DNA from 3 places in the Pseudomonas mohnii genome. Region 1 is predicted to be linked to each of the others. Evidence: predicted binding sites of a transcription regulator. Region 1 holds the regulator's gene; each other region holds the start of a gene.
The links. The regulator sigma-54, encoded in region 1, starts transcription at its own class of promoters, with help from an activator protein. The targets are predictions, from matches to a motif close to ANTGGCATNNANNTTGCTNT.
Positions count from the first base shown of each region.

Region 2: the regulator sigma-54 is predicted to act here: its motif matches at 5,434-5,453, upstream of flgB (flagellar basal body rod protein FlgB).
Region 3: the regulator sigma-54 is predicted to act here: its motif matches at 3,378-3,397, upstream of BLV61_RS07160 (CmpA/NrtA family ABC transporter substrate-binding protein).

Region 1 covers NZ_FNRV01000001.1:4,433,925-4,441,307, reverse strand. Annotated here, with positions in the region: gene BLV61_RS20610 (ATP-binding cassette domain-containing protein) at 1-255, opposite strand, end outside; gene BLV61_RS20605 (KpsF/GutQ family sugar-phosphate isomerase) at 528-1,502, shown strand; gene BLV61_RS20600 (KdsC family phosphatase) at 1,502-2,026, shown strand; gene lptC (LPS export ABC transporter periplasmic protein LptC) at 2,035-2,607, shown strand; gene lptA (lipopolysaccharide transport periplasmic protein LptA) at 2,594-3,142, shown strand; gene lptB (LPS export ABC transporter ATP-binding protein) at 3,142-3,867, shown strand; gene BLV61_RS20580 (RNA polymerase factor sigma-54) at 4,052-5,545, shown strand; gene hpf (ribosome hibernation-promoting factor, HPF/YfiA family) at 5,620-5,928, shown strand; gene ptsN (PTS IIA-like nitrogen regulatory protein PtsN) at 5,941-6,405, shown strand; gene rapZ (RNase adapter RapZ) at 6,408-7,265, shown strand; gene BLV61_RS20560 (HPr family phosphocarrier protein) at 7,281-7,383, shown strand, end outside.
Region 2 covers NZ_FNRV01000001.1:1,959,656-1,967,038, forward strand. Annotated here, with positions in the region: gene BLV61_RS09200 (ribonucleoside-diphosphate reductase subunit alpha) at 1-2,201, shown strand, start outside; gene flgE (flagellar hook protein FlgE) at 2,451-3,767, opposite strand; gene flgD (flagellar hook assembly protein FlgD) at 3,799-4,521, opposite strand; gene flgC (flagellar basal body rod protein FlgC) at 4,537-4,980, opposite strand; gene flgB (flagellar basal body rod protein FlgB) at 4,984-5,391, opposite strand; gene cheR (protein-glutamate O-methyltransferase CheR) at 5,669-6,496, opposite strand; gene BLV61_RS09230 (chemotaxis protein CheV) at 6,543-7,383, opposite strand, start outside.
Region 3 covers NZ_FNRV01000001.1:1,524,981-1,532,363, reverse strand. Annotated here, with positions in the region: gene BLV61_RS07170 (nitrate/nitrite transporter) at 1-1,189, opposite strand, end outside; gene BLV61_RS07165 (ANTAR domain-containing response regulator) at 1,456-2,031, opposite strand; gene BLV61_RS07160 (CmpA/NrtA family ABC transporter substrate-binding protein) at 2,047-3,258, opposite strand; gene BLV61_RS07155 (quinone-dependent dihydroorotate dehydrogenase) at 3,488-4,507, shown strand; gene rmf (ribosome modulation factor) at 4,682-4,897, opposite strand; gene rlmKL (bifunctional 23S rRNA (guanine(2069)-N(7))-methyltransferase RlmK/23S rRNA (guanine(2445)-N(2))-methyltransferase RlmL) at 5,428-7,383, shown strand, end outside.

The DNA of each region.
Region 1 (7,383 bases):
CTTGCGGGCGTCGAACAGATCGCTGCGCGACAGTTTTGGCAGGTTCTGACCGTTGACCCAGACTTCGCCATTGGTAGGCCGCAATTGTGCGCCCATCAACCGCAACAGCGTGGTCTTGCCACACCCGGAAGGCCCCATGATGCCGGTGACCTTGCCGCGGGGAATACGGATATCGACGTTATTGAAAATGCTGCGCGCACCGCGCTTGAAGGTCAGTCCCTTCAGCTCGACCGCGTAGGCGTTATCGGCACTCATCTAAACTCCTTGCGATGCAGCCTCTCACTCGGACGCCTGGCTTCCTGACAAAAGCACATCCGCCGAGCGGGCCGAACTGGCGGCGAACTATATCACTGCAATGGCCACGCGCCCAAGGCCAATGCCGAGCCATATTCAGCAACAAGACAGGCAAAAACGCTCATTTAGAGGGATTGAGCAGCATGGAGAGACAATGCTCGACAAACTTGCGTGAGGGTTTCGATCATAACCGCTATAATCGCCGCCTTTTCATCAGGCTATACGATTCAGACATGAGCCAATCCAGCGACCTGATTCAATCAGCACAACGCACCATCCGCCTCGAGGTAGAAGCCGTACAAAGCTTGCTACCGCATATCGACGCAGATTTCGTACGCGCCTGCGAGATGATTCTGGCCAGCAAAGGCCGCGTAGTCGTGGTCGGCATGGGCAAGTCGGGGCATATCGGCAACAAGATCGCCGCCACCCTGGCCAGCACCGGCACCACCGCATTTTTCGTGCATCCGGCCGAAGCCAGCCACGGCGACATGGGAATGATCACCCGCGACGACATCATCCTGGCGCTGTCGAACTCCGGCTCGACCAATGAAATCGTCACCCTGCTGCCACTGATCAAGCGTCTGGGCATCCAGCTGATCAGCATGACCGGCAACCCGAACTCGCCGCTGGCCAAGGCCGCCGAGGTCAACCTGAACGTTCACGTCGAGCACGAAGCCTGCCCGCTGAACCTGGCCCCCACTTCCTCTACTACGGCGGCGCTGGTCATGGGCGACGCCCTGTCCGTCGCACTGCTGGAAGCGCGCGGCTTTACCGCCGAAGACTTTGCCTTTTCCCATCCCGGTGGAGCATTGGGCCGACGCCTGCTGCTGAAGGTGGAAAATGTCATGCACGCCGGGCAAGAGTTGCCACAGGTTCAGCGCGGCACCTTGCTCAAGGATGCGCTGATGGAAATGACTCGCAAGGGCCTTGGCATGACAGTCATCCTCGAGGCCGACGGCAAGCTGGCCGGGATCTTCACCGACGGCGACTTGCGCCGCACCCTGGACCGCAGCGTCGACATCCATAGCGCCACGATAGATCAGGTCATGACCGTGCACGGCAAGACCGCCCGCGCCGAGATGCTCGCCGCCGAGGCCCTGAAAATCATGGAAGATCATAAAATCAACGCATTGGTCGTGGTCGACAGCGAAGACCGCCCGGTCGGCGCCTTGAACATGCACGACTTGCTGCGTGCAGGAGTAATGTAATGAGCGCGGACCTGCTGCAACGCGGCCAACACATCAAACTGGCAGTATTCGATGTCGATGGCGTCCTGACCGACGGGCGCCTGTACTTTCTCGAAGACGGCAGCGAATTCAAGACCTTCAATACCCTCGACGGCCAGGGCATCAAGATGCTGATGGCGGCCGGCGTCCAGACCGCGATCATCAGCGGCCGCAAAACCCCGGTGGTTGAGCGACGGGCGAAAAACCTTGGCATCCCGCATCTGTACCAGGGGCGCGAAGACAAACTGGTGGTGCTCGACGAGCTTCTCGGCCAACTCAACCTAAGCTATGAGCAGGTCGCTTATCTAGGCGACGACCTGCCGGACCTGCCGGTCATTCGCCGCGTCGGCCTGGGCATGGCGGTGGCCAATGCCGCAAGCTTTGTGCGTGAACACGCTCACGGAGTAACCCAGGCCCGCGGTGGCGAGGGTGCCGCCCGCGAATTCTGCGAATTGATCCTGCGCGCCCAGGGCCGTCTCGATGCGGCCAACGCCGCGTACCTGTGAGCCAAACCATGCTGAACAAAAAAATTCGCAACATTCTGGTGTTCGGTTGCATTGCGGCGATTTTCGCCGCGGTCGGCTATTGGAACATCAGCCCGGAACGCTTCCTCGACAAACCGATCGCGCATGTCGACGAAAGCGAAATCGATTATTACGCTACCAACGCCCACAGCGTGCAGTTCCTGCCTGATGGCAGGCTTCAATACGAAATGACTTCCGACAAAGTCGAGCACCTCAAAGCAAGCGAAGTCACGCTGCTGACCAACCCTGACCTGAACATGTTCCGCGGCACCGAGTTCCCGTGGCACGTCCAGAGCGAAAAAGGTGAGGTCAACCCGGACGGCACGCAGGTTGAATTGATCGATTCGGTACGCATCACGCGCTTTGATGAAAAAAACCGCAGAACCCTGATCACCACCACTCGAATGACGGTGTTCCCGCAGCAGCAATATGCGCAGACCGAGCAACCCGTTAGAATCGACGGCGCTGGCGGCGTATCGACCGGTACCGGAATGAAAGCGTATTTGAAAGAAAGCAGGATACACCTGCTATCGAACGTAAGAGGACAGTATGAGGCTCGTTAAAACCCTCCCTATTTTGCTCAGTCTGGGCGCAGCACTGGGAAGCGTGAGCGCCTGGGCTCTGCCGAACGATCAAGAGCAGCCTATCCGCATTCAAGCCGACGACGCCCAACTGGACGACAAGAATGGCGTTGCCACCTACAAAGGTGACGTGATCATTACCCAGGGCTCGATGAAGGTCACCGGCAACACCGTGACCATCACCCGCACGCCGACCGGCGATATCGACGTAGTGACCTCTGTAGGCAACCTGGCCTACTTCGAACAACTGCAAACCCAGGGCGACACCAAGCCTGTCCAGGGCTGGGGAGTGACCATCCAGTACCACGCCGCGCAAAACCGCGTCGTACTGATCGATCGCGCCAAAGTCATCGACAAGGACAACAACACCACCCAGGGCGAAAAAATCGTCTACGACACCGTCAAGAAGCTTGCGAGCGCTGGCCGAGCGACAGGTAACAAGGTCACCGAAGCGCGTCCGCGCATCGACATGGTGATCCAGCCGAAGAAGAAAACCGACGAGCAAAAGGCCCAGTAATGGCAACTCTGAAAGCTCAGCATCTGGCCAAGAGCTACAAGAGCCGCCAGGTCGTCCGTGATGTCAGCCTGTCCATCGACAGCGGTCAGATCGTTGGCCTGCTAGGCCCTAACGGCGCCGGCAAGACCACCTGCTTCTACATGATCGTAGGCCTGGTACAGGCCGATCAAGGCCGCGTACTGATCGACGACCTGGACGTCAGCCACCAGCCAATGCACGGCCGCGCAAAGGCCGGTATCGGCTATCTGCCGCAAGAAGCGTCGATCTTCCGCAAACTCTCGGTCGCCGACAACATCATGGCGATCCTGGAGACCCGCAAGGAACTCGACAAGGCCGGTCGCCGCAAGGAGCTGGAAAGCCTGCTGCAGGAATTCCACATCAGCCACATCCGCGACAACCTCGGCATGAGCCTGTCCGGTGGCGAACGCCGCCGTGTGGAAATCGCCCGGGCATTGGCCACCAACCCGAAATTCATCCTCCTCGACGAGCCCTTCGCCGGCGTGGACCCGATTTCGGTGGGCGACATCAAACAGATCATCCATCACCTCAAGGCCAAGGGCATTGGCGTGCTGATCACCGACCACAACGTCCGTGACACCCTCGACATCTGTGAAACCGCCTACATCGTCAACGATGGCCAATTGATCGCCGAAGGCGACGCTGCAACCATCCTGGCCAACGATCTGGTCAAGGAAGTGTATTTGGGCCATGAGTTCCGCCTGTAAGCACCGAGGTGTCTGGCTAGTCGACCGAGCGCTTGTCTCGATAAAAAATCAACACTTTTTTATTGTTACAGCGCTCTAGGCAAACACTTCAGTTTCAGGCATATAATTTGCTTATGTTTGGCGCTCCGGCGCCCTGTAGTGGATGGCGCATGTGCGCCGGCGAATAAGGTGTTTAGCCCCTGCCATGAAACCATCGCTAGTCTTGAGAATGGGCCAGCAGCTGACGATGACACCGCAGCTGCAACAGGCCATCCGCCTGCTCCAATTGTCGACCCTGGACCTGCAACAGGAAATCCAGGAGGCCCTGGAGTCCAATCCGATGCTCGAACGCCAGGAAGAAGGCGACGACTTCGATAACAGCGACCCCTTGGCCGACAACGCCGAACAGAAACCCAACCCCGACATTCAGGAACCCTCCTACCAGGAAAGCGCACCGACGGTTGATAACCTCGAGGAAGGCGACTGGAACGAGCGTATCCCCAACGAACTGCCCGTCGATACCGCCTGGGAAGACGTTTACCAGACCAGCGCCAGCAGTCTGCCGAGCAACGATGACGACGAGTGGGATTTCACCACCCGCACATCGGCCGGTGAAAGCCTGCAAAGCCATTTGCTGTGGCAATTGAACCTGGCGCCCATGTCCGACACCGATCGCCTGATCGCCGTGACCCTGATCGACTGCATCAACAATCAGGGCTACCTGGACGAGACGCTCGAGGAGATACTCGAAGCCTTCGACCCGGAGCTGGACATCGAGCTGGACGAAATCGAAGCCGTCCTGCACCGCATCCAACAATTCGAACCCGCCGGAATCGGCGCCCGCAACCTGGGCGAATGCCTGCTGCTGCAATTACGCCAGATGCCGGCCAAAACCCCTTGGCTCGCCGAAGCAAAGCGCCTGGTCACCGACTACATCGACTTGCTCGGCAGTCGCGATTACAGCCAGCTGATGCGCCGCATGAAGCTCAAGGAAGATGAGCTGCGCCAGGTGATCGAACTGGTTCAAAGCCTCAATCCGCGCCCGGGCTCGCAAATCGAATCCACTGAAGCCGAATACGTGGTTCCCGACGTGATCGTGCGCAAGGACAACGAACGCTGGCTGGTGGAACTCAACCAGGAATCGGTACCGCGTCTTCGGGTCAACGCCCAGTACGCCGGTTTCGTGCGTCGCGCCGACACCAGCGCCGACAACACGTTCATGCGCAATCAGTTGCAGGAAGCCCGCTGGTTCATCAAGAGCCTGCAAAGCCGCAATGAAACCCTGATGAAAGTTGCCACCCAGATCGTCGAGCATCAGCGCGGCTTCCTGGAGCACGGCGACGAAGCCATGAAACCGTTGGTCCTGCATGACATCGCCGAGGCGGTTGGCATGCACGAGTCGACAATTTCACGGGTGACCACACAGAAATTCATGCATACCCCTCGGGGCATATATGAACTGAAGTACTTTTTCTCCAGCCATGTCAGCACCTCCGAAGGCGGCGAATGCTCGTCCACGGCGATCCGCGCGATCATCAAAAAACTGGTTGCCGCGGAAAATCAGAAAAAGCCGTTGAGTGACAGCAAGATCGCTGGTTTACTGGAGGCACAAGGCATTCAGGTGGCTCGCCGCACCGTCGCCAAGTACCGCGAATCCCTGGGGATCGCGCCTTCGAGCGAACGCAAGCGGTTGATGTAGAGCCACGCCACAGCGTTCCAGTGGTAGATCATTTGATCTACCGCTTTATGCACTGGCAACGAAGGAGAAGCTGTATGCAAGTCAACATCAGTGGACACCAACTGGAAGTGACCGAACCTCTTCGCACCTACATCGGCGAAAAACTCCAACGGTTAGAGAGGCACTTCGACAAGATTACCAACGTACAGGTCACGATGACCGTCGAAAAGTTGAAGCAGAAAATCGAAGCCACGCTGCATATTCCCGGCAATGAAGTGGTCGCGAACGCGGAACATACCGATATGTACGCGGCGATCGACGCACTGACCGACAAGCTGGATAAACAACTCAAAAAGCATAAGGAAAAGACCCAGAGCCTCCTCCAGGGCGCTACCGGTCGTTAACACCCCCAACCCATGATCCGACTTGAAAGCATCCTGACCCCCGGCCGTTCCCTTGTGAACGTGCCGGGCGGCAGTAAAAAGAAAGCCCTCGAACAAATTGCCAACCTGATCGCCCGGGAAGTGCCGGATCTGGAGATGCAAGATGTCTTCGAGGCGTTGATTGCCCGTGAAAAACTCGGCTCGACGGGTTTTGGCAACGGCATCGCCATTCCCCACTGTCGCCTGAAGGGCTGCTCCTCACCCATCAGTGCCCTGATGCACCTCGATGCCCCCATAGATTTCGACGCCATCGACGGCGCACCGGTTGACCTGTTGTTCGTTCTACTGGTCCCGCAAGCCGCTACCGATGCGCACCTGGAACTTTTGCGCCAAATTGCCAGCATGCTCGACCGCAAGGAAGTGCGCGAAAAACTGCGCAGCGCCCCGAGCAATGAAGCCTTGTATCAGGTTGTCCTGGACGAGCAAAACGGTCAGTAACCATGCGCTTGATCATCGTCAGTGGCCGCTCCGGCTCAGGTAAAAGCACCGCCCTTGATGTACTCGAGGACAGTGGCTACTACTGCATCGACAACCTTCCCGCCGGGTTGCTGCCGGAACTCGCCGAACGCGCATTGATCCACACCGAACTGGCACAGCCGCTGGTGGCCGTGTCCATTGATGCACGCAACCTGCCCAGTCACTTGTCGCGATTCCCCGAATTGCTCGAAGAAGTCCGCAGCCGGCATATCCAGTGCGACGTTCTGTACCTGGATGCCGACGAAGAAACCTTGCTCAAGCGTTTTTCGGAAACCCGTCGTCGTCACCCGCTGAGCAGTGCCAATCGTTCGCTGGCTGAAGCGATCAACGATGAAACCAGCCTGCTCGGCCCCATAGCCGACCTTGCCGATCTCAAAGTCAACACCACCAACCTCAACCTGTACCAGCTGCGGGATACGATCAAGCTGCGCCTGCTGAACCAGCCGGAACCCGGTACAGCGTTCCTGGTGGAGTCCTTTGGTTTCAAGCGTGGCATGCCCGTGGATGCCGACCTGGTATTCGACGTGCGCTGCCTGCCCAATCCCTACTGGAAACCCGAGCTTCGGGCGCAGTCCGGGCTTGATCAACCGGTTGCCGAGTACCTGGCAGCCCAGCCGGACGTGGAAGAGATGTTCCAGGACATCTCCACCTATCTGCTCAAATGGCTGCCCCGCTTTGCCGCCAGCAACCGCGCCTATGTCACCATTGCCATTGGCTGCACGGGCGGACATCACCGCTCCGTCTACCTAACCGAACGCTTGGGCAAGACGCTGCAACAATCCCTGAAGAACGTCCAGGTTCGCCACCGCGACCTCAGCTAAAGGATTCACACCGCGATGCCTGCTCTGGAAATCGAAATCATCAACAAGCTGGGCCTGCACGCCCGTGCTTCTGCAAAATTCGTCGGAGTCGCCGGTGAATTCAAGGACTGCACGATCA
Region 2 (7,383 bases), 2.5 Mb from region 1:
GTGCCGAAGGCCTGGGCTTCCTCGGCGTCGCCGAAAGCGCCACCCACCACGAAATGGTCGACCTGTACGCCAAGGCCCTGCCTGCCTACATCGCCAAGGGTATCGAATTCGAATTGCTGAACCCGGTTCTGGCCGACTTCGACCTGGAAAAACTGGGCAAGGCGATCAACCACGAGCGCGACCAACAGTTCACCTACCTGGGCCTGCAAACCCTGTACGACCGTTACTTCATCCACAAGGATGGCGTGCGGTTCGAGCTGCCGCAGATTTTCTTCATGCGCGTGGCCATGGGCCTGGCGATCGAAGAGAAGCAAAAGGAAGACCGTGCGATCGAGTTCTACAACCTGTTGTCGTCCTTCGACTACATGTCCTCGACCCCGACGCTGTTCAACGCCGGCACCCTGCGTCCGCAGCTGTCGAGCTGCTACCTGACCACCGTGCCGGATGACCTGTCGGGCATCTACCACGCGATCCACGACAACGCCATGCTGTCGAAATTCGCCGGCGGCCTGGGCAACGACTGGACGCCTGTTCGTGCACTGGGTTCGTACATCAAGGGCACCAACGGCAAATCCCAGGGCGTAGTACCGTTCCTGAAAGTCGTGAACGACACTGCCGTCGCCGTTAACCAGGGTGGCAAGCGCAAGGGCGCTGTCTGTGCCTACCTGGAAACCTGGCACATGGACATCGAAGAGTTCATCGAACTGCGCAAGAACACCGGTGATGACCGTCGTCGTACCCACGACATGAACACCGCCAACTGGATTCCTGACCTGTTCATGAAGCGTGTCTTCGATGATGGCAAGTGGACCCTGTTCTCGCCGTCCGAAGTTCCAGACCTGCACGACCTGACTGGCAAGGCCTTCGAAGAGCGCTACGAGTACTACGAAGCCCTGACCGAGTACCCAGGCAAGGTCAAGCTGTTCAAGACCATCCAGGCCAAAGACCTGTGGCGCAAAATGCTGTCCATGCTGTTTGAAACCGGCCACCCATGGCTGACCTTCAAAGACCCGTGCAACCTGCGCAGCCCGCAGCAGCACGTCGGCGTGGTCCACAGCTCGAACCTGTGCACCGAGATCACCTTGAACACCAACAAGGACGAAATCGCCGTTTGCAACCTGGGCTCGATCAACCTGCCAAACCACATCGTCAACGGCAAGCTGGACACCACCAAGCTGCAACGCACCGTGAACACTGCCGTGCGCATGCTCGATAACGTGATCGACATCAACTACTACTCGGTGCCGCAAGCGAAGAACTCCAACTTCAAGCACCGTCCGGTCGGCCTGGGCATCATGGGCTTCCAGGACGCGCTGTACCTGCAACACATCCCTTACGGTTCCGACGCGGCTGTCGAGTTCGCCGACAAGTCGATGGAAGCGGTCAGCTACTACGCGATCCAGGCTTCCTGCGACCTGGCTGACGAGCGCGGTGCCTACGAGACGTTCCAGGGCTCTCTGTGGTCCAAGGGCATCCTGCCGCTGGATTCGCAACAGATCCTGATCGAACAACGTGGCCAGAAGTACATCGACGTTGACCTGAACGAAACCCTGGACTGGGCACCTGTGCGCGCCCGTGTACAGAAAGGCATTCGTAACTCCAACATCATGGCCATCGCACCGACCGCGACCATCGCCAACATCACTGGCGTTTCGCAGTCGATCGAGCCGACCTACCAGAACCTCTATGTGAAATCGAACCTGTCGGGCGAATTCACCGTGATCAACCCGTACCTGGTTCGCGATCTGAAAGCTCGCGGTCTGTGGGATTCGGTCATGATCAACGATCTGAAGTACTACGACGGTTCCGTGCAGCAAATCGAGCGCATCCCGCAAGAGCTCAAAGAGCTCTACGCGACCGCCTTCGAAGTGGACACCAAGTGGATCGTTGACGCGGCAAGCCGTCGTCAGAAGTGGATCGACCAGGCCCAGTCCCTGAACCTGTACATCGCCGGCGCTTCGGGCAAGAAGCTGGACGTGACCTACCGCATGGCCTGGTACCGTGGTCTGAAAACCACTTACTACCTCCGTGCCCTGGCCGCGACCAGCACCGAGAAGTCGACCATCAACACCGGCAAGCTGAACGCTGTTTCCAGCGGCGGCAACCACGGCGACGACTCGGTCCTGGCTGCGCCAGCAGGTCCGGCACCAGTGCCGAAGGCCTGCGCCATCGACGAGCCGGATTGCGAAGCTTGCCAATAAGCTGAGCTGGTCAGCGTCGCAAGGCGCTTTCCTGAAACCCCCGATGAGCCACTGGCTGATCGGGGGTTTTCTTTTGGCTCTTGCAGGCGAAAGCGTGCTCGCGATGCAGGTGAAAGCCACACGGTTATTCAGCCAGAACACGTGATCGTTGACGCCCGTCGCGAGCAAGCTCGCTCCTACCGGACCGACCAAAACTAAAAAGCCCCTCTTGCGAGGGGCTTTTTGTGCAGCGCTTTCAGCCAACCGGCATCAGGTCATCTGAATAATGGTCTGCATGATGGTGCTTTGGGTGGAGATGGTCTTGGCGTTCGCCTGGTAGTTGCTCTGCGCCTTGATCAGGTCGACCAGTTCGTTGGTCAGGTTAACGTTGGACTCTTCCAGGGAGTTGGAAACCACTGCGCCCAGGGTACCGGTTTTCGGTGCATCAACGCCGGCCACGCCCGAGGAGAAGGTTTCTTTCCAGCGGGTACCGCCAATTGGCTGCAAGCCTTGCTCGTTGGCGAAGCTGGCAACCGCTACCTGTCCGATGGCCTTGGTTTGCTGGTTGCTGAAGTTGGCGGTCATGACACCGCTTTCATCGATGGTCAGGCTGGAGATCTGGCCGGTGGCGTAGCCGTCCTGGTACTGCGCGGTCCGCGCGGTAGGCGAAGCATACGAAGTGGTTTTGGTCATGTCGAAGGTGATACCGCCCGCGGCTGCGTCCGAGCCGTTCAAGGCCCAGGTCGGCGGGTTGGCCTTGGCGTCAACCAGCACGCCCGGCTTCCAGCCTGACATGGTCAGAGTGTTGTTCTTTAGTGTCCAGCCTGCACCAGCCGTCAGCGTCTTGATGCTGCCATCAGGGTTGAAGGTGATGTCGGCGGTGAGGGCGACCGGAGGTTCTGCGGTAGGATCCGATGGACTGCGACCGTCTATGTAGGTGTAAACGGTCCAGGAGTTAGACGCCGCGTTTTTAACGTAGTACTGGTCCATGGTGTGCTGGTTACCCTGTGTATCGTACACAGGGGTGGAAATAGTTTTGTTGTAGCTACTGGTGTCTTTGACATTGAACGTGGTCACTGTTGGCAGTGGATCCGAGGAGTTCAGGTTCATCGTCTGATCGACACGGGTGGTCGCGTGCGGCGCCAGGCTCGATGTGTCGATTTTCAGGTCGGTCAGCACACCGTTGATGATCTTGCCATTGGAGTCGACGCCATAACCCTGCAGACGGTTGCCGTTGTTGTCGACCACGTAGTTCTGGGCGTCTGTCTTGAACGCACCGGCACGGGTGTAGCTCAGGGAGCCGTTGTCGCTGAGGATGAAGAAACCGTTACCCTGGATACCCATGTCCAACACGTTGCCGGTGTTGTTCACGTCGCCCTGGCCAAACTGCTGGGAAACGTTGGCCAGACGCACGCCGTTGCCGATAGTCTTGCTACCGGTACCCAGTCGCGTGGCCGAGTACACATCTTCGAATTCTGCACGGGACGATTTGAAACCGGCGGTCGCGACGTTGGCGATGTTGTTGCCGGTTACGTCCAGCTGTTTGTTGGCTGCATAGAGACCGCTAAGGCCGATATTGAAAGACATATTCCACTCCTTTGTGCCGTGTTAGTCGGCTCTATATACCAATGGTCTGTACTTTGGACAGGGCAACACTGCCCAGGCCTGCCAGGTTCAGCATCAACTCACCGCCGGTCTGGCTGATGGTCACGCTGTTGACGGTGGCCGGCAGGTAAGTCACCAGCGAGGTCGCCTGGCTGTCGTAAGTCGCGTTAGCCGCAAACTTGTAAGTGCCGGCCTTGGCCACCTCGCCCGCATCGTTTTTGCCGTCCCAGATGAAACTGGCATTACCGGCTTGCTGGCTGCCCAGGTCGATGGTGCGAACGACTTTGCCATCGGTATCAGTGATCTTGATCGTCACCGGATTCGTCGAGGCAGGTACGACCGCCGTACCGTTGAAACTCTTGGAGGTGTCGACCACTGCGGTGTCGGTCTGGGCAACAACAGAACGACCTACCAGCGAAGAAGCCTGCAACGCTTGAGACGAGTTGTAGTTGCCGGCAATGCCGCTGACCGTATCGTTGAGCGTGGTAATCCCTTCCAGGCTACTGAACTGTGCCAATTGAGCCACGAACGCGCTGTTGTCCTGCGGGTCCAGCGGGTTCTGGTTTTTCAGTTGCGTCACCAGCAACTGCAGGAACGCGTCCTTGCCCAGGGACTGGTTGCCTGTGGAGCCGCTGACCGCCGAACCCAGACTGTCCTTCGTGGTGCTGGTTTTGACCGAAGAATTGGCCAAGACATCCTTGAGGCTCAAACCGCTGGTGGAATCGCTAACACTCATCTGAGTCGCCCCTTATCACTGACCGAGGGTCAGGACTTTCTGCATCATGGTTTTGGCGGTGTTCATCATTTCAGCGTTGGTCTGGAACGAACGACTCGCGGAAATCATGTCAGCCATTTCTTCCACTACGTTGACGTTCGGGTAGTAGACGTAGCCCTTGGCATCGGCAGCCGGATGGTTCGGCTCGTAACGCGCCTCGAGGTTGCTCTGATCTTCGACCACGCCCATGACCTGCACGCCTTGACCGGCGGCGTCCTGGTTCTGGAACAGCGAATCGCTGCCGCCGCTCTGGCCGCCCTGGAACATGGTGGCGAATACCGGATGACGCGCACGATAGGTCTGGTCGATGCTCGAAGAGACGGTTTCGGCGTTGGCGATGTTCGAAGCAACGGTGTTCAAACGAGTGGTTTGCGCACTCATGCCGCTACCGGCAATGTTAAAAACACTGGACAGGGACATGACTTACTCTCCGCGCAGGGCTGACACCAGCCCTTTGAATTTGCTGTTGAGCAGCGTGAAGCTGGCCTGGAAGCCAACTGCGTTTTCCGCGTAGTTCGACTGTTCCAGTTGAGCGTCCACGGTGTTCTGGTCGATCGACGGTTGCATCGGCGTGCGATACATCAGCGACTCGTCACCATTACCCAGGCCTTCGGCTTCGATATGACGACTGTTGGTCATGTTCAAGGCGAACGTGCCGTTCTTGGCTTTATCGCTCTGCGCCTCGAGCACTTTCGAGAACTCCAGATCCCGAGCCTTGTAGTTCGGGGTGTCGGCGTTGGCAATGTTGTTGGCCAGAACTTCGGCGCGCTGAGCGCGAAAGCCCAGAGCCTTTTCGTGAATACCGAGCGCTTTATCGAAGCTGATGCTCATGTCGGGAAACCTTCGGGTGACCTGATTTTTCGTACGATGAACTTAGCAAGCGTCATGCCAACTCATGAAACCCCGTAAAGCGGGGCTTTGCGAGCAGTGGCAACGCGGCAATGCCAGAAAAGCGGCAACCGTTTTCCGCCGCCTGCCGCTTTTCTGCCGCTTGCCCATTGGCAAACACATGCGTTCTTGGGAGCGGGCTCAAGGTGTCGGCAGGAATACACCGGGCATAAAAAAACGGGAGCCCTCTGAGGTCTCCCGTTTTCAGTCCAGCAACGAATCACTTCGCCTGGTAAATGATCCCCGGACTGCACTGGACCATCTGGTAATGATCCGGCAATCCATTGAGCGCTTCCGAAGCACCAAGGAACAGATAACCACCGGGCTTCAATGTACTGTGAATCCGCAACAGGATGTCCTTCTTCACTTCGGCAGAGAAGTAAATCAGGACGTTGCGACAGAACACGATGTCGAACTTGCCCAGGCTGGCGTAACTGTCCAGCAGATTGAACGAGCGGAACTCCACCCGACTCTTGATCGGAGCCTTGATGACCCAGCGCCCCGGCCCTTTCGGGTCAAAATATCGTTGCAGTCGCTCAGGTGACAGGCCGCGACCAATGGCCAGGCTGTCGTACTCGCCGGTCTTGCAGTTGGTGAGCATGGTGCTGGAAAGATCGGTGGCAACGATCTGCACGCCCATCCTCAACTGGCCCATGTTGACCCGCTCGAACTCGTCAATGGACATCGACAGCGAATACGGCTCCTGACCCGACGAGCATGCCGCCGACCAGATGCGCAGACGCTGGCCGGGACTGGCCTTGATCGCTTCGGGCAATACCTTGTTCTTCAAGACTTCAAAGGGGTAGGTATCACGAAACCACAGGGTTTCGTTGGTGGTCATGGCATCCACCACCTGCTCGCGCAAACCGCTGCGCGGTTGGGTCTGCATGCGCTGGACAAGCTCACCCAACGACTTGATACCCTGCTGCTCCATCAGTTTGTTGAGACGGCTCGAGACCAGATACTGCTTGTTTTCACCGAGCAAAATGCCACAGGCTTTTTCCAGGAATACCCGGAACTGTTCGAAATCCAAATTACCCGTTGACAATGCTGCCGCCTCTTAAATCGTGTTGACTGCCGGGGGCCGAACGCCCCTAGCTAATGTCTGCTGCTTTAATCCGGTCGACTACCCGGGATGCCAGGTCATCAGGACGGAATTTGGCGAGGAAGTCATCGGCACCGACTTTCTTGACCATCGCCTGATTGAACACACCCGACAACGAAGTATGCAGGATGATATGAAGTTTTTGCATGCGAGGGTCGCTGCGGATCTCCGCCGTGAGGGTGTACCCGTCCATCTCCGGCATCTCGATGTCGGAGATCATCATCAGGAACTCTTCTTCCGGCTTCTTGCCCTCGTCGACCAGTTTGCGCAGGTAATCCAGCGCTTGCCGACCGTCATTCAGCGCCACCACTTCGACACCCACCGTTTGCAGGCAACGCGTAACCTGCTTGCGCGCCACCGACGAATCATCGACCGTCAGCACACGCAAAGAGAGCGCCTTGTGCTGGGTTTCGACGTCCACCACGCCTGCGGAGATCGCTTCCGGTGTCGGCGCCACTTCCGCCAGCACCTTTTCGACATCGATGATTTCGACGAGCTGATTGTCGACCCGAGTCACCGCCGTCAGGTAGTGATCGCGGCCAGTGCCCTTGGGTGGCGGATGAATCTCCTCCCAGTTCATGTTCACGATCCGCTCCACCGAGCGCACCAGGAACCCCTGGGTCTTGGTGTTGTACTCCGTGATGATCACGAAGGGATTGTTTTTGTCTTTCAAGCCACCCGAGCCGGTCGCCATCGCCAGATCAAGGATCGGAATGGTCGCCCCCCGAATATTCGCCACACCGCACACGACAGGACTGGATTTTGGCATCAGTGTCAGTTGGGGGCATTGCAGCACCTCCCGAACCTTGAACACGTTGATCCCATACAGT
Region 3 (7,383 bases), 2.9 Mb from region 1:
CAGCCGAACCCCAGGTGGTTCTCCAGCGACGTTTCACCCCGTGCAGGCCGAACCAGGCGAGGACGCCGAGGCTGGCGAACAACCACAGTGCCATTTGGTAGCTGCCGGTGCTTTGCTTGATCGCACCCATGCCCGCCGCCAGGGCAAAACCGCCGATGCCGCCGGCCATGCCGATCAGGCCGGTCATCACGCCGATTTCGCGACGAAAACGCTGCGGCACCAACTGGAACACGGCGCCATTGCCCGCACCAAGGCCGAGCATGGTGCAGACGAAAAGTGCCAGCGCAGCGTAGGAACTCGGCAGGTTGAATCCGACGGCAGCAATGCAGATCGCGGCCACGGTGTACATCGCCAGCAGGGTGCGGATGCCGCCGAAACGGTCCGCCAGGGCACCGCCCAAGGGGCGCATCAGGCTGCCGCCGAACACGCAGGCGGCGGTGTAGTAGCCGGCCGTCACCGGGCTCAGGCTGTATTGATCGTTGAAATAGCCGGGCAGGGCGCTGGCCAGGCCAATGAAGCCACCGAAGGTCACGCTGTAGAAAAACATGAACCACCAGCTGTCGCGATCGCCCAAGGCCTTGAAGTAGTCGGCCGTCGACTTGGCTTTCGGCCGTTCAGGCGCGTTTTTGGCCAGCCAGGCGAAAACGATCAACGACAGGATCAGTGGTATGAGGGCAAAGCCGAACACGTTGCTCCAGCCATACGCAGCCGCCAGAACCGGCGCAATCAGCGCGGCGAACACCGTGCCCGAGTTACCGGCGCCGGCGATCCCCATGGCCTTGCCCTGATGCTGCGGCGGATACCATTGCGACGCCAGAGGCAGGGCCACGGCGAACGACGCACCGGCCATACCGAGGAACAAGCCCAGGACCAGGGCCTGCTCGTAGCTGTGGATGCCCAGCTTCCAGGCACCGAACAGCGCACAGATAACGATCACCTGGCCAATCAGGCCAGCGGTTTTCGGCGACAGGCGATCAGCCAGCATGCCCATCATGAACCGCAGTACCGCGCCGGCCAGAATAGGCGTGGCCACCACCAGCCCCCGCTGTTGTGTGGTCAGGTGCAGGTCGGCGGCGATTTGCACGGCCAGTGGGCCAAGCAGGTACCAGACCATGAAGCTCAGATCGAAATAGAGGAAGGCCGCGAACAGGGTCGGGGTATGGCCGGATTTCCAGAAGCTTGAATTCATCGCGCACCTCAGCTGATAGGAGTCTCGAACGGGAGTCATGCAGGTGGGGCGCCTTGAGGGCTGCACCACCAGCCCCGGGCAATGGGGCCAAAACAAAAAAACGCCGCCACCTGATTTGCCATGGGGCAAATGAGGTGAGCGACGTCTTTGTCGTAGGTGGGGCAACCGCCGTTGGTTACCTGTGGAGATTACTTAGCGAGATCTGTGCCAATACTGTGAAACCGAGTGAAGGCCATCGCGAGCAAGCTCGCTCCCACAGAAGCGCTTCAGCCGAGCAGTTCACTCATGGCGATGATCTGCTCCGCCACCTGAATCAGTTTCTGTTGGCGGCTCATGGCCTGGCGGCGCATCAAGGTGTAGGCCTCTTCTTCGTTGCAGTCCTTCATTTTCATCAGTAACCCTTTGGCCAACTCGATGCGCTTGCGCTCGGCGAGCTGCTGGTCGCGGGCGTGCAGTTGCGCGCGCAGGGCCTGGTCGCTTTCGAAGCGCGCCATGGCCACGTCGAGAATCGGCTGCAAGCGCTGAGCGTGAATGCCTTCGACGATGTAGGCACTGACCCCGGACTTGATCGCCTGGCGCATCACATCCGGGTCGTGTTCGTCGGTGAACATCACAATCGGTCGTGGTTGGTCGCGACTGACCAGCACCACTTGCTCCATCACATCGCGGCCCGGTGACTCGGTATCGATCAGAATCACATCCGGACGCACCGTTTCGACGCGCCCGGGCAGGTCGATGATCAATCCTGATTCGTCGATTACCTCGAAGCCGGCCTCGGTCAGTGCCGCCTTCAGGCGTCCGACTTTTTTTGCGGTGTCGTTGATCAGCAGAATACGCAACATGTTCGCAGTCTCCTGTCAGCGGCTGGCTAATCGATGCGAGCTATTGCTCATGGCGTGCAGCTTGAAACTGCGGGCATAACCGGCAGGGTCCGAGCCGTCCCAGACCTTGCCGTCGATCAACTGGCTGCTGCGCATCTCATTGCCCAGTGCGGCGACGCCGACGGCGCAGGCGGCCTCACGATACAAGTCCAGTTGTTGCACCTGGCGGGCCACCGCCAGGTAATCCGGATCGTCGCGCAACAGGCCCCAGCGACGGAACTGGGTCATGAACCACATGCCATCGGACAGGTACGGCAGATTGACCTCGCCCCCACCGTGGAAGCGCAGGGCGTGCGGATCCTGCCAGCGATTGCCGAGACCGTCGTCGTAGTCGCCCAGCAAACGCGGCTCGATGCATTCGAGCGGCGCATCGAGGTATTGCGCGGCACTGAGCAATTGCGCGGTGCTGCGACGATTTTCAGTGCTTTCTTCGATAAAACGACTCGCCTGCAGAATCGCCATCACCAGTGCGCGGGCGGTGTTCGGGTATTGCTCGACGAACGCGCGGGTGCAGCCCAGGACTTTTTCCGGGTGATCGGGCCAGATGGTCTGGGTGGTCGCCATGGTGAATCCGAGGTTCTGTTGCACCGCGCTGGCCGACCAGGGCTCGCCGACGCAGAAACCGTCGATGCGTCCCGCTTGCAGGTGCGCGACCATTTGCGGCGGCGGCACCACGACGCTGTCGACGTCCTGCAACGGGTGAATGCCCTGGCTGGCGAGCCAGTAATACAGCCACATGGCGTGGGTGCCGGTGGGGAAGGTCTGGGCGAAGGTGAGTTTTGGGCGAAGTTGGTGCACGTGCCGGTCCAGTGCTTCAGGACTGGTCACACCCAGCGCTTGCAGGCCGTGGGAGAGGTTGATGCTCTGGCCGTTCTGGTTCAGCCCCATCAGCACGGCCATGTCCGTTGGCGCTATGCCGCCGATGCCCAGGTGCACGGCGTAGATCAGGCCGTAGAGGCTGTGGGCGGCGTCGAGTTCACCGCTGACCAGTTTGTCCCGCAGGTTGGCCCAGGATGACTGGCGCTTGAGGTTCAAGGTCAGGCCGTAAGGCTGGGCGAAGCCCTGGGTGGCGGCGACCACGACTGAGGCGCAGTCGCTCAGGGCCATGAAGCCGAGGTTGATTTCGGACTTTTCCGGGGCATCGCTGCCATTGACCCAGGCCAGCGGGCCGGCTGATGGTTCGTTCATCGCGTCTTCACCTTGCAAAAAAAAGCGCCGTCCCGCGTCCTTGCACGCGCAAGGCCGGATGACGACGCCATTGTCCTGGCACTCATCCCGCCGTTGGCATGAGTGCTGATGACAGGATCGGTGCAAGGCATATGCCATCGTCCGTTGATTGAATCGCGCGCCTCGCCTGCGGGCCGCTTGCCCGGCTATAATCGCTGCCACTTTTCATAGCCCAGAGTCAAACCCGCCCATGTACACCCTGGCCCGTCAGCTGTTGTTCAAACTTTCCCCGGAAACCTCCCACGATCTGTCCTTGGACCTGATCGGCGCGGGCGGGCGTCTGGGGCTCAACGGCTTGTTGTGCAAGGCCCCGGCGAAGGTGCCGGTGACGGTCATGGGCCTGGACTTCCCGAACCCGGTGGGACTGGCGGCCGGTCTGGACAAGAACGGCGCGGCCATCGACGGCTTTGCGCAGCTGGGTTTTGGCTTTGTCGAAATCGGCACCGTCACCCCGCGTCCACAACCGGGTAACCCGAAGCCACGCCTGTTCCGCCTGCCGGAAGCCGAGGCGATCATCAATCGCATGGGCTTCAACAACCTTGGCGTCGATCACCTGCTGGCCCGCGTTGCTGCGTCCAAGTACAAAGGTGTGCTGGGCATCAACATCGGCAAGAACTTCGATACTCCGGTCGAGCGCGCGGTCGACGATTACCTGATTTGCCTGGACAAGGTTTACGCCCATGCCAGCTATGTGACGGTCAACGTCAGCTCGCCGAACACGCCGGGGCTGCGCAGCCTGCAATTCGGTGACTCGCTCAAGCAACTGCTGGCCGACCTGGCCACGCGTCGCGCGGAACTGGCGCTGCGCCACGGCAAACACGTGCCCCTGGCGATCAAGATCGCGCCGGACATGAGCGACGAAGAAACCGTGCAGGTCGCGCAAGCGTTGATCGATACCGGGATGGACGCGGTCATCGCCACCAACACCACCCTGAGCCGCGTGGGCGTCGAAGGCATGGAGCATGGTGACGAGGCGGGCGGTCTGTCCGGCGCACCGGTTCGCGACAAGAGCACCCACACCGTGACAGTACTCGCGGCAGAGCTGGGTGGTCGGTTACCGATCATCGCCGCGGGCGGCATCACCGAAGGCAAGCACGCGGCGGAGAAAATCACCGCAGGGGCGAGCCTGGTGCAGATTTACTCGGGCTTCATCTATAAAGGGCCGGCACTGATTCGTGAGTCGGTAGACGCCATCGCAGCCCTGCGTTGATCCTTGTGGCGAAGGGGCAGCCCCCTCGCCACATGGGTATGCCGATGAGTTTTGGACAGGCATAAAAAAGGGCTCCTCGAAGGAGCCCCTGGGCCGGAGCCCGCCGTCCGGATGGGACGTGCGTGGTTAATTCGTTACGTAATCAGATTGTCGTGTCGGAGTGTGTGCCCTGTATTAGCCGACGGCGTGAAGTTCGTTGAGTCTATGGATTCCCGCAGTGCCGGTCATACCGTCCCAGTTGTCGCCGCGTCCTTCTCGCCAGCCGTTGATCCAGGCTTGGCGTACCGACGGTAGAGTAAATGGGCAAAGCTCACGGGATTTGCCACCAACGCCATATTGATATCCGCGCAAAAACGCTCTTTCCAACGGATCACGCTTAAGTCTTCTCATAGGGTGTTGCCCTCACTTGTTGACTGTTTTCATCGCGTCGACCTCAATCGAGGTCAGGCAGAAAAACTCTGCCGTTGGGGGCTCGCTGCCGGCGTGGCGAGCCAAGGTGTTGGCGTCGTTGCGGCGCCAACCTGAGTTGAGTTCTAACCAATGCGTCACATCGAGGGAATGATCGTTTTGTCATAAGGACGTAACGATAAAGATGCTATGGCCATAAGTAACACGATGTTCGTCGCGTATTTATTGATCAAAGCCCTGTATGATCGGCCCCCCGCAGGATGCCGGGGTTAGACTTTTGGTGAGAATGTCTCGCGTTGCAGTGCGGGATTATTCGACGAAGGGTCGACTTATGACATTTTGTTGCATCAACTTTTTTATCTGTCCTTGCATCTAAGCTCATTTAACCCGAGCAGCAGGGGTGGAACGGCACACCTTCGTGCCACGCGGGCGCTCTTCGAGAAAAGCGCCTGATTGAAAACCGGGCCGGCAATGCGTTGCCGGCTCACTCAGCTAAAGGCTCTGGAACTCCCATGTCCGATCGTTTCGAACTCTTCCTCACTTGCCCCAAAGGCCTCGAAGGCCTGCTCATCGAGGAAGCCGTCGGGCTTGGCCTTGAGGACGCTCGTGAGCACACCTCTGCCGTGCGCGGCATGGCCACCATGGAAACCGCTTATCGCCTGTGCCTGTGGTCGCGCCTGGCGAACCGCGTGCTGCTGGTGCTCAAGCGCTTCCCGATGAAGGACGCCGAAGACCTCTATCACGGCGTGCTCGATATCGAGTGGCAAGACCACATGCTCAACGACGGCACCCTGGCCGTCGAGTTCAGCGGTCACGGCTCGGGCATCGACAACACTCACTTCGGTGCCTTGAAGGTCAAGGACGCCATCGTCGACAAACTGCGCACTCCGCAGGGTGATCGCCCGTCCATCGACAAGCTCAACCCGGACCTGCGCATCCACCTGCGCCTGGACCGTGGCGAAGCGATCCTTTCCCTCGACCTGTCCGGCCACAGCCTGCACCAGCGCGGCTACCGCCTGCAGCAGGGCGCGGCGCCGCTGAAGGAAAACCTCGCGGCCGCCATCCTGATCCGTTCCGGCTGGCCACGCATTGCGGCCGAAGGCGGCGCGTTGGCGGACCCGATGTGCGGTGTCGGCACATTCCTCGTCGAAGCTGCAATGATCGCCGCCGACATGGCGCCGAACCTGCGCCGCGAGCAGTGGGGCTTCACCGCGTGGCTCGGTCACGTGCCGGCGCTGTGGAAAAAACTCCATGAAGAAGCCGTCGAGCGTGCCGCGGCTGGTCTGGCCAAGCCACCGCTGTGGATTCGCGGTTATGAAGCCGACCCGCGTCTGATTCAGCCGGGCCGCAACAACGTCGAGCGTGCCGGCCTGAGCGAGTGGATCAAGATCTACCAGGGCGAAGTGGCGACCTTCGAGCCGCGCCCGGACCAGAACCAGAAAGGCCTGGTGATCTGCAACCCACCGTACGGCGAGCGTCTGGGCGACGAGGCGAGCCTGCTCTACCTCTACCAGAACCTCGGCGAACGCCTGCGTCAGGCCTGCCTGAACTGGGAAGCGGCGGTGTTCACCGGCGCGCCGGACCTGGGCAAGCGCATGGGCATCCGCAGCCACAAGCAGTATTCGTTCAGGAACGGCGCCTTGCCATGCAAACTGCTGCTGATCAAGGTGCTGCCGGACCAGTTCGTCACCGGCGAGCGCCGCACTCCGGAACAGCGTCAGGCCGAGCGTGAGCAAGCGGTCTACGATCAGGCGCCAAGCGAGCCGCAAGAGCGCAAGTACAACAAAAACGGCAATCCGATCAAACCGGCTCCGGCACCTGCGCCGGTGATCGAGCAGCCGCGCCTGAGCGAAGGCGGGCAGATGTTTGCCAACCGCCTGCAAAAAAATCTCAAGGCGCTGGGCAAGTGGGTCAAGCGTGAGGGCATCGATTGCTACCGCGTCTACGATGCCGACATGCCGGAATACTCCATGGCCATCGACCTGTATCACGATTGGGTCCACGTTCAGGAATACGCCGCGCCGAAATCCATCGACCCGGAAAAGGCGTCGGCGCGCATGTTCGATGCCCTGGCGGCGATTCCGCAGGCCTTGAACATCGACAAGAGTCGCGTGGTGGTCAAGCGTCGCGAGCGTCAGAGCGGCACCAAACAGTACGAACGTCAGGCTGCGCAGGGCAAGTTCGTCGAGGTCAATGAAGGCGGCGTGAAGCTGCTGGTGAACCTGACCGATTACCTCGACACCGGCCTGTTCCTCGATCACCGGCCGATGCGCATGCGTATTCAGAAAGAGGCCGCCGGCAAGCGCTTCCTCAACCTGTTCTGCTACACCGCGACGGCCAGTGTTCATGCGGCCAAGGGCGGCGCGCGCAGCACCACCAGCGTCGACCTGTCGAAAACCTACCTGGACTGGGCGCGCCGCAACCTGTCGCTGAACGGTTTTTCCGACAAGAACCGCCTGGAGCAGGGC